3 regions of the Arthrobacter sp. efr-133-TYG-120 genome follow, and region 2 is predicted to be linked to each of the others. Evidence: riboswitches for the same ligand, from Rfam matches in the RefSeq annotation. Region 2 holds a riboswitch; each other region holds the start of a gene.
The links. A riboswitch is a leader RNA that binds a small molecule or an ion and turns the genes downstream of it on or off. The one in region 2 is predicted to bind cyclic di-AMP.

Region 1 (3,267 bases), on a different contig from region 2:
GGCGTTGCCGCGTCCCTTCTCGTCAAGGTGGACAACCGCGAGCTCGGGCAGTTCCCGGGCTACGCGCTCCGCGATTTTCAACGTGCCGTCCGTGCTCGCGTTGTCCGCCACGGTGATGCGGAAGCCATGCGGGAAGGATTCGCGCAAGTGGCCGTGAAGCCTGCGCAGGCACTCTTCGAGATCGCGTTCCTCGTTGAAGACGGGGATGGTGACGTCGAGGACGGGGATGGCGGTGTGGGTGTCCACGGGGGCGCGCCGCCCCGTGCCGCGCTGGATGGGAGTGCTGGGTTGGATGGGAAGGCCCGGCGGCACCACCGCGGGGTCCTTCAGGGTTCCGGAGGTGGATTCGATGAGCGTCATGTATCCAGAGTGCCGTTGCCGAATATGAAGGCTTTAGGCGGAACCTGTGACGTGGCTGTGGATGTGTGACCAGCGTGGCGCATCACTTGCCTGGCCAAGAAACGGAGAGGCCCGCCCCGGAAGGGACGGACCTCGACGTACTTTGTGGTTGGCTCTTGGCTTAGTACCAGTTGTGGGCCAAGTGGAAGGACCATGCCGCGGACGGCGATCCGTAGCGTTCCTTGATGTAGTTCAGGCCCCAGCGGATTTGCGTCTGGTAGTTGGTCTGCCAGTCGGCGCCTTCGGACGCCATCTTTTCGGCCGGCAGCGACTGCCCAATGCCGTAAGCGCCACTGGAGGCGTTGGTGGCAGTGGTGCGCCAATCCGATTCCTTGTTCCACAAAGTGATTAGGGCCGACATTTCGCCCTGGCCCCAACCGTAGGAGGGAAGGATGCTTGCGGCGTAGGCCTGGGCGCCGGAGGGATCATCGACGGCGACGGGTGCAGCCGGTGCCGCTGGAGCAGGGGGTGCAGCGGGTGCGGCCGGTGCGGCAGCCTGGGGCGCGATGGCGGCTGGAGCGGGCGCGGCTGCCTGGCTTGGCGTCGACGCAGTGCTCGGCTTGGGGCTCGCGCTTGCGCTCGCCGACGGCGTGGCGGTGGCCGAAGGCGTGGCTGAGTGATCCACCGTGCGGGATTCGGACGTGCGGCTCATGTCCTGGGCGTTGATGGCTTGTCCGGCGGCCTGGGTGGCAGCGCCTGCGCCGAGGAACACGGCAACGACGCCGGCAACAACTGCCATGCGCTGGCCGGTGCCGAGGTTCGAGGCGGCTCGCCTCAGCGTGGAACGTGACTTGTTTCTCCGGGCAGGTTCGCCGCGGTGGCGCGCAACAGGGCGCGACTGATCCTTGGAATCAGACATGGTGATTGCCTCTCGACGCCTGCGGAGTTAGCTGTCGGATTCGGATGAGGTCATCCGGCCGTGGCCACAGCGGAACGTGGCGGCACGGCTTCACCCCTAGGGCTGGCTCAACATGAGCGCTTGCCCGGAGACCTGGGTCCCCCGTCTCTGCCTGGACTGTTGGGCACCGGGGAGTGGCAGAGCTCGGCGCCTACCCGGCGGTGGCCGGAATGATCCAGCGCACCTATTCGACGGTACAGGAGGATCCAGCTTAAGTCACATTTAGGTAACGGAGATCACGACGCCGGTGCGTCGACTTGCGCGTGCCGGGCACCGGCGTCGTACTCTTCTGGTTCGCCCGTCAGGCCGGGGCAGTCCTGAGCGCCGGGAGCCGCACCGCGAACTCCGTCCGGCCAGGCCGCGACGCCACTTCGACCGTGCCGCCGTGCGCCTGAACGATGGATTCCACAATGGACAAGCCGAGGCCGGAGGTGCCCTCGGAGCCGGACCGGGCGGCGTCGGCACGGGCAAAGCGGGAGAAGATCCTGCCCTGGAATTCAGGCGGGATGCCCGGGCCGTTGTCGGTCACGGTCACCACGGCGCTGCCATCGGCGGAGCGCATCACGCCCGTGACCACGGTGGTTCCCGCCTCGGTGTGCTTGCGGGCGTTGGAGAGCAGATTCGCCAAAACCTGGTGGAGTTGGGTGGTGTCGCCGCGGACCGTGAGGGGCTCATCCGGGAGCTTGAGCTGCCAGATGTGCTCGGGGGCCATGACTTTCTCGTCGCTGACGGTCTCGATCACCAACTGCGTGAGATCCACATCGGTGAATTCCGGGGCCTTCCCTTCGTCCAACCGGGCCAAGAGAAGGAGGTCCTCCACGAGGGTGGTCATGCGTTCGGACTGGCTCTGCACCCGGCCCAGCGACTTGCGCCCGTCTTCGGTGAACGTCTCGGTCATGCGCAAGAGTTCGGTGTAGCCGCGGATGGCGGTCAGCGGAGTGCGTAGTTCGTGCGACGCATCCGCGACGAACTGGCGCACCTTGGTTTCGCTTTGCTGGCGGGCCTCGAGGGCGCTCGAGACGTTGTCCAGCATCAGGTTCAAAGCATGGCCGACGCTTCCCACTTCGGTGCTCGGATGGGCCGCCGACGCCGGAACACGCACCGCGAGGGCCACTTCACCGGCGTCAAGCGGAAGTTTCGACACCTTGGTGGCGACGTCGGAGAGTTGCTCCAACGGCCGCATGGTACGGCGGATCAGCACGGTTCCGGCCAGCCCGATCAGGACCAGTCCGCCCAAGGAGACCAGCACCATGGTCCAGACGAGGGAGGCCTCGGTGTCCTCTTTCGAGGCGAGCGGGAGACCTGTGATGACAACATCGCCGTAAGGAGTTTCGGTGGCCACCAGCCGGTAGCCGCCAGTGGACAGCGTGCGATCAACCGGGCGGCCATCGGACGGGAGCGCCGACAGGATTCGGGCGTCGCTGGGCGACAACGGCGCACGTGTGGCATCGGAGGACAAGAAGCCGGCATCGCTGCTCACCTGGCCTGCAAGGATGCGTGCATTGAGCGTGCCGATGCTCTGGCCGCGGGGGTCCAGCGGGTCCGGACGGCCGCCAGGGTTGCCTTGCGGCGGGCGGCCGTGGGAGGCCTGCATCAATTGCTGATCGAGCTGCTTCGTGAGGAACACATCCATGGAGGCATAGCTGACCACCCCGACTGCACCGCAGATGGCCACAAGGAGTGCCATGGAGAGAAGGATCAAGCGCGTGCGCAAGTGCCAGGTTGAAGGATTGAACCAGCTATGGTCGGTCTGGCGGGGGATACCCGAGAGTGCGGACATTCGGCGCCCCGGCTATTCGGCAGGCTTGATGACGTAGCCTGCTCCGCGCACCGTGTGGATCATGGGCGGGTGGTTGGCCTCGATCTTCTTGCGCAGGTATGAGATGTAAAGCTCCACGATGTTGGCTTGGCCGCCGAAATCGTAGTCCCACACGCGGTCCAGGATCTGGGCCTTGCTGACCACGCGCTTG
Region 2 (3,267 bases):
GCCTGCTTCGGCCTGGGAAACCGGCCGGGTACCAGGCTCGGACGTGATGATGGAGGAAGCTTCAAGGAACGGTGCCTTGTTGGTCGCCGAAGCGAACTTGGAACCGAACTCACCGAAGGAGAGGTGCTGGGCCTTCTTCTCGACCAGGCCGAAGCTGGCGACGTCCCAGAACGCGGTGGAGCCTCCGACGCCGAGGATCACCTCGTAGCCCTCGGGCGCACGGAAGAACTGGCTAAGTCCCTCGCGGACGGAGCCCACCAGGTTCTTGACGGGTGCTTGGCGGTGGGAGGTGCCGAGGATCGTTGTCGAGGCGGCGGAGAGGGCCTCGATCTGCTCCGGGCGGACCTTGGAGGGCCCGGCGCCGAAGCGGCCGTCCTTGGGCAGCAAATCGGCGGGGATGGTGATGCTGTTGTCGCTCACGGGATGCTCCAATGGTGAAGTAGCGGCCTAGATGGGTCGTGGCAGGTGGCAAGCTGCCCCTTCGACTCCCCAATTCTGCCTGACGCCGCAGTCGGGGGCAGAACCGAAGGTGTCATAGTCCGCCACGTGGAAACCATTGTTCCGCCGGCTCAGGAGAGGACGGCGGACCGGGCGGTGGACAAGCGCCGGAATTATCCGGAGTAATTCCAAATAAGCTAAGCTTGGAGCTGGCGAAAATACGCAAGATACTGCGCTCGAGGAGCTGAGCTGGATGACGGATCTGATCGATACCACTGAGATGTATCTTCGGACCATTTTGGAGCTTGAAGAAGAGAACATCGTGGCTCTTCGCGCCCGCATCGCCGAGCGCTTGCGGCACTCCGGCCCCACCGTTTCCCAGACGATCGGGCGGATGGAGCGCGACGGCCTGGTGATTGTGTCCAACGACCGGCACCTTGAGCTGACTGAAACGGGCCGGAAACGCGCCACCGAGGTCATGCGCAAGCACAGGCTCGCCGAACGGCTCCTGGCAGATGTCATTGGACTGGACTGGGCCTACGTGCACGATGAAGCGTGCCGTTGGGAGCATGTCATGAGTGAGCGCGTGGAACGGCGGCTCTATGAGTTGCTGGACCACCCCACGGAATCGCCCTATGGCAACCCCATTCCCGGACTCGAAGCGCTGGGTGGAGCCGCGTCCCACGCCTTTACGGATGGCGTGGTCAACCTTGTTGACGCGATGAACGAATATTCACCTGAAAACCGGGTCACCGTCAGCCGGCTGGCTGAACCGATCCAGGTGGAACCGGAACTTCTGGTCCAGCTGGACGAGGGCGGAATCCGCCCGGGCGCCAGGGTGTCCCTGGAGCGCGTGGGGGAGTACATTTCCGTTCGCGTGCCCAATATCGAGGGCGCGCTGGAGCTGCCGCCTGAGGTCGCCTCGCACGTGTTTGTCACGGTCGCCTAGCCGCCCGGCGGGGTCGCCCGCAAAGATAACGAAATTATTACCGTGGGGCTTAATCCCCTATAGTTAAATACTGGCGCCGATACCAAAGCGTTACCTGATCCGAAGCCGAGTTCTGCCAGCGGATCAGGTGGATTAGTCCATTCACTGGCAGAAACGGAGGAACCACCATCGGCTGTCGAAAGACGGCCTTGGGGTGAAGTCCGTAGCGGAAGTGCAAACAACGCAAGGCCCCTCCGGGTACCTTGCGTTTCGTGCCCTTCGCGCGGACCGGGTCCACGATCTCTCTGGCCCGAATCCGACAGCTAACTTCGCAGGCTTGCCAGAGAGGAAAACCTTGACCACGCAGAACACCAGGGGCCGCAGGCGCGCGTCCGGTCCTACTGCTGAGCTGCGGAGCACAAGCGCCGTCGAGCACGAGCGGCCGCGCGATCCCCATCGCGAACTTCGCCGCCGCAAGGGTCCCTTGCGGCAGATGGCCGAATTCGCCGCCGCGAGCGGAGCAGGACAGAAGGCCGGAGTGGCCCTCGCTACGACGGGCCTCATCCTGACAGTCGCCATGCCGGGCACCGGCGCCATGACTGCCGCGGCGGATTCAAGCCAGGCCGCCTCGGCTGTGGGCACCCAGCCCGAGATTCCGGCCGCGGCAAGCGCCACGATCGACTTCAGCCGTGCCGCAGTGTCAACCACTGCGGATCCGGATAGCAAGCTCAAGCAGCTCTTGAGCGCACAGTCCGTCGGCACCATCAAGACCTCGTCCTCCAAGGGCACCCTGGGGGCGCCCCTGGACACCCTGACCACGGCCTCGCCTTTCGGCTACCGCGTGAATCCCATCACGGGCGGGTTGGGGGAGTTCCACCGCGGACAGGACTTCGTGGCCCAGTGCGGCACCCAGGTCCATGCTGCCGCGGCCGGCAAGGTCACCTTCGCCGGCTGGCATCCGTATGGCGGCGGAAACCGCATTGTGGTGGACCATGGCAACGGCCTGGAAACCACGTACAACCATTTGTCGTCGTTCAACGTCCAGGTGGGCCAAACGGTTGGCCGAGGCGATGTCATCGCATTGAGCGGCACTACGGGCGCCTCCACGGGCTGCCACCTCCACTTTGAAGTCATGGTCAACGGCGACGTCGTTGACCCCCTGGGCTGGCTGTAGCCAATCCGATGGAAGTCTCTCGCATGCTTGTCACGCTCCGTGACCTGAATGTGACATTCAGCCAAAACTCATGTACCGTCTAACTCGCATCAACTTTTAGAGAGTTGATGCACTCGGGTGGATTGCCTAGCTCTGCCACTGCCCGAGGTTCCGTTCGCAAAACATCGTCTGGCAGAGGCGGGGGACCCACTTTTGGTCATCTTCACCGATGGCCTTGGGGTTAAGTCGCACGACTTCCGAGAGGGAGGAGTGTGGCCGGATGACTCCCATCCGAATCCGACAGCTTACCTCGCGGGCATAGGGAGAGGCCTCTTAACGTGTCTTCACGCTCTACTGTTGCGCGCCACCGTGCCGCGGTCACCAAGACCAACTCGCTTGCCGTTATCGCTAAGACTGTCGGCAGCAACGCCGGTGGCGTAGGCCGTCAGGCAGCCGTTATCGCAGCTGCTTCCGGTCTGGTGCTCACTAGCGGTATCGCAGCCAACGCTGCAGAAACCAACGTTCCCCGCGAGTCCACTTCGACCTCCGCCCTGGAAGTCCAGTCCATCGCCCAAGCCAGCATTTCGGCCGACTCCTCCGTCGCCATCAAGTACGAACGCCCGGTGGTTTCAACCGAAGCTGCTCCGGTTGTCGCAGCTCCGGTTGCCACCCAGGAAGCCGCTCCGGCTTCGCAGGCTGCCACGGGTGCCGCTACCGGCTCCTCGACGCTTTCTGTGACCGCTGCTGT
Region 3 (3,267 bases), on a different contig from region 2:
TTCGCGATGGACAGCAATGAGGCAGTGAACACGGTAATTGTGGGCGCCGGGCAGGCGGGGCTCGCCACCGGATACCACCTGAAGAAACACCGGCAAGATTTCCTCATCCTGGACTCGCAGGCCCGCGTCGGCGACGTGTGGCGGAGCCGATGGGATTCCTTGCGTCTCTTCACCCCGGCGCAGCACGATTCCCTTCCCGGCCTGCCGTTTCCAGCCGCCCGGGGGACCTTTCCCGGCAAAGACACCATGGCCGAATACCTCGAGAATTACGCCACGAACTGGGAACTCCCGGTACGCCATGGCGCCCGCGTCGTCGGCATCGAGCGGGAGGACGGCCGGTTCCGGGTGCAGTCGAGCGCCGGGTCGATCCTGGCGAGAAACGTTGTTGTTGCCACGGGCCCGAATACACAGCCACGGGTCCCGGCGTTCGCCAGGGATCTCGATCCAGGCATCCACCAACTGCACGGAGCGGAATACTCCAACCCGGACTCAATTCCGCCCGGAGATGTCCTGGTGGTCGGCTCCGGCACCTCCGGCGTCGAAATCGCCCTGGAGCTCGCACCCACGCACCGCACCTACATCGCAGGAAACCCTCCGTTCCACATTCCAGGCCCCGTGACGCGATACGCCGGCGGGCTTTGGTGGCTCTTCATCCACAAGGTGCTGAACAGATCCACCCCTGTCGGCCGCAAGGTCGCGCTCGGGTTCACCCAGCATGGCGCGCCACTGATCCGGACCTCAACGCGGGAGCTCGACGCCGCGGGAGTCACCCGCCTACCACGCCTGAAGGGCACGCGCGATGGCCAACCCCTGACCGATGAAGGTCACGCGATACCGGTGTCCACGGTCATCTGGGCTACTGGTTACCAACCGGACTTTGGCTGGATCCAAGGACTTCCCACGGATGAGGACGGCTGGCCGCTCACCCTCCGGGGCGCCGTAGAACAACTCCCAGGACTGTTCTTTGCGGGCATGCCCTTCCAATACGGGTTGACCTCCGGCCTCGTGGGCGGGGTCGGCCGCGACGCCGAACACGTCGCGGGACTCATCGCCGGCCAGGCCGGGCAAAAACGGGTCACCGCGCCCGTTATTCAAATGTGACTTTGCATGCCGGCTGTTGTAACGTCGAGGGGCGACCCAGTCCCCAACCGGGCCGCTTCCGGGTTGACGCCGAGCTCTGCCGCAACCCGGAATCCGCCAGACCCGCGGCAGAGACGGGGGACCCAGAGTCTCCGGGCCCACTTCAGGCCCTTGGGGTGAAGCCGCCACGCGCGGCCGGACGGCCTCGTCCGAACCCGACAGCTAACCTCGAAGGCGTTGAGAGGCAATCACCATGTCCCCAACCATGGATCAGCCTCGCCGTGCCCAAGTGGCGGGCGAGAGCACCAAACCAACCGGACGTCGTCGGGCCACAGACAGCGAACCGTTCATCGCTGCGCCGGCTTCCGAACCTTTGAGTTCGACGGCGGCACCCACCACCGCCGCAACCCCGACGACGGCGGCACCCACCACGCGCGCGGCCGCCCGTGCAGCCGAACGGAAGCGGGCCTCCGAAGCCAGCGATACTGCGGCCATTCAAACAGTGCCTGCTGCGGCGGCAGAACCTGCCACCGCGGCCATACCGACTGTCGCTGCCGAGACCGCGGCTCCTGCGACAGCTGAGCCGGCCACTGCGGCCATACCGACGGTGTCTGCTGCGACCTTGGCTCGCGCGACAGCAGAGTCGGCCAAAACCGAGAACGCAGCCACAACGGCACTTCCCGCGGCAACCCGCGCGGGCGCCGGTCCGGCGACCCTTACCGGTTCCTCCTTCAGCCGTGAACCACACGCCGTCCTCAAGAAGGCCGCCGCCGTCCGGACGATGAGCAACCGAATGGCAGTGGTGACAGGTGCCCTAGGCATCTTGTTGGCCGCCGGCTCCCTGGGACAAGCCCTCGAGTTGCCCTTCTTCGGCCAGGAATCCCGCGCCCAGGACGCTGCCAGCGCAGACAGCCAGGACTCCACGCAATCCGGCGCTCCTTCCACGACGCCAAGCACCTCCCCCAGCGCTGCGGGATCACCTTCGGCAGCTACCCCGAGCGCCAAGTCCGGCCAGGCCGGGGACCCGGCGCAGCATTCGCCGCAAGGACCGGTAGCTGTCGAATCGTCGAGCGTCCCTGCACCATCGATCTCCGTTCAGGTTCCTGCCCTCCCGTCAGCGCTGCCCCCAAGCCTCACCCCGGCGCCTGTTCCTTCCACCCCGGTTCCGGCCCAGCCTGCGCCGGCTCCCAGCCCCGGTCCGACCGGACCCGCTAGCCCAACCCCGACACCGGATCCGACGGATCCAGCGTCTCCGACTCCCGCACCCACAGGTTCTTGGAAGCCGCGGACCCCGGCCAGCCCCACACCGACGCCACCGCCTACCCAACCGGGCGTCGATCTTGGGTCGATTCTGGACGCAGCAACCAAGGCACTGCAGTGAGGATGGGAGGGCATCGAGCATTTGCCGTCGAGTGGCACGGACGATGCTGCCGGAACACCTGGACGCAGATGATTCAGCACCGCCCGGACCGCTGGCGCTGCAGCCTTCAGTTGAGGCAGTTCAACAAGTAGGCCAGCGCGGTTTCCGGTACCTGCGCTTCAAATCCGCGGTCGGCCAGCCCAGCGGCGCGCCTTGAGCGTTGCGTGGAGTTCGAGACGGGTGGCGCCATTCAACGGATCCGCTCCGATAAGCTGGCGGACCCTGGCCAGTCGGTTGTAGATGCTGCTGCGGTGCAGGTGGAGCTTCGAGGCCACATCCTGAACGGAGCCGTCGCTGTCGTAAAGCAGTTCGAGCACGGGCAGCAGCTCGCCGTTGCGGTCGGCGTCCTCGATCTCCTGGAAGTGCACGGAACCCGAATCGTCCCAGCCCCCGGGCGCCTGTAGCCGTTCGAACAACTGGTAGATCCCGGCCGAGCGGCTGTCCACGAGCTCGCCGAGCGGAGGATCGACGGCGGCAGCCTGGGCCGCGAGCTTCGACTGCCGGTACGCCCGGCCCAGTTGGCGAATAGCCGAAAACGGCTCGCTGATGCCAAGAATGACGCGGTCCACTTTTCGGCCGGCGCGCTTGGCGAGTTCCAGCTGATAGTGGACCAGGACCTGGGCATGCTCTGCCCGTCCGCCCGTTTCGCGGAACAACAGGACTGAGTGCGTCTCAGTCCCGGCGCTGAAAAGCACGGAATCGACCCCGATAGTGGCCTGCAGTGCGGCGGAACGGTGTGTCAGGGTCGCCGCGATCGGATCAGAGAC

Region 1: linked by a shared signal. The riboswitch ahead of QRN51_RS04210 (aggregation-promoting factor C-terminal-like domain-containing protein) and the one ahead of QRN51_RS09460 (M23 family metallopeptidase) in region 2 are both predicted to bind cyclic di-AMP.
Region 3: linked by a shared signal. The riboswitch ahead of QRN51_RS05540 (hypothetical protein) and the one ahead of QRN51_RS09460 (M23 family metallopeptidase) in region 2 are both predicted to bind cyclic di-AMP.

What each region holds. Positions count from the first base shown of each region.
Region 1 covers NZ_JARVRI010000005.1:186,135-189,401, forward strand. The annotation lists gene QRN51_RS04205 (bifunctional glycosyltransferase family 2/GtrA family protein) at 1-360, opposite strand, end outside; gene QRN51_RS04210 (aggregation-promoting factor C-terminal-like domain-containing protein) at 521-1,258, opposite strand; cyclic di-AMP (ydaO/yuaA leader) riboswitch at 1,261-1,434, opposite strand; gene QRN51_RS04215 (sensor histidine kinase) at 1,599-3,077, opposite strand; gene QRN51_RS04220 (response regulator transcription factor) at 3,090-3,267, opposite strand, start outside.
Region 2 covers NZ_JARVRI010000014.1:253,703-256,969, forward strand. The annotation lists gene serC (phosphoserine transaminase) at 1-420, opposite strand, end outside; gene QRN51_RS09455 (iron-dependent transcriptional repressor DtxR) at 692-1,387, shown strand; cyclic di-AMP (ydaO/yuaA leader) riboswitch at 1,512-1,719, shown strand; gene QRN51_RS09460 (M23 family metallopeptidase) at 1,722-2,540, shown strand; cyclic di-AMP (ydaO/yuaA leader) riboswitch at 2,686-2,852, shown strand; gene QRN51_RS09465 (NlpC/P60 family protein) at 2,858-3,267, shown strand, end outside.
Region 3 covers NZ_JARVRI010000008.1:100,608-103,874, reverse strand. The annotation lists gene QRN51_RS05545 (flavin-containing monooxygenase) at 1-1,101, shown strand, start outside; cyclic di-AMP (ydaO/yuaA leader) riboswitch at 1,186-1,331, shown strand; gene QRN51_RS05540 (hypothetical protein) at 1,346-2,461, shown strand; gene QRN51_RS05535 (PucR family transcriptional regulator) at 2,620-3,267, opposite strand, start outside.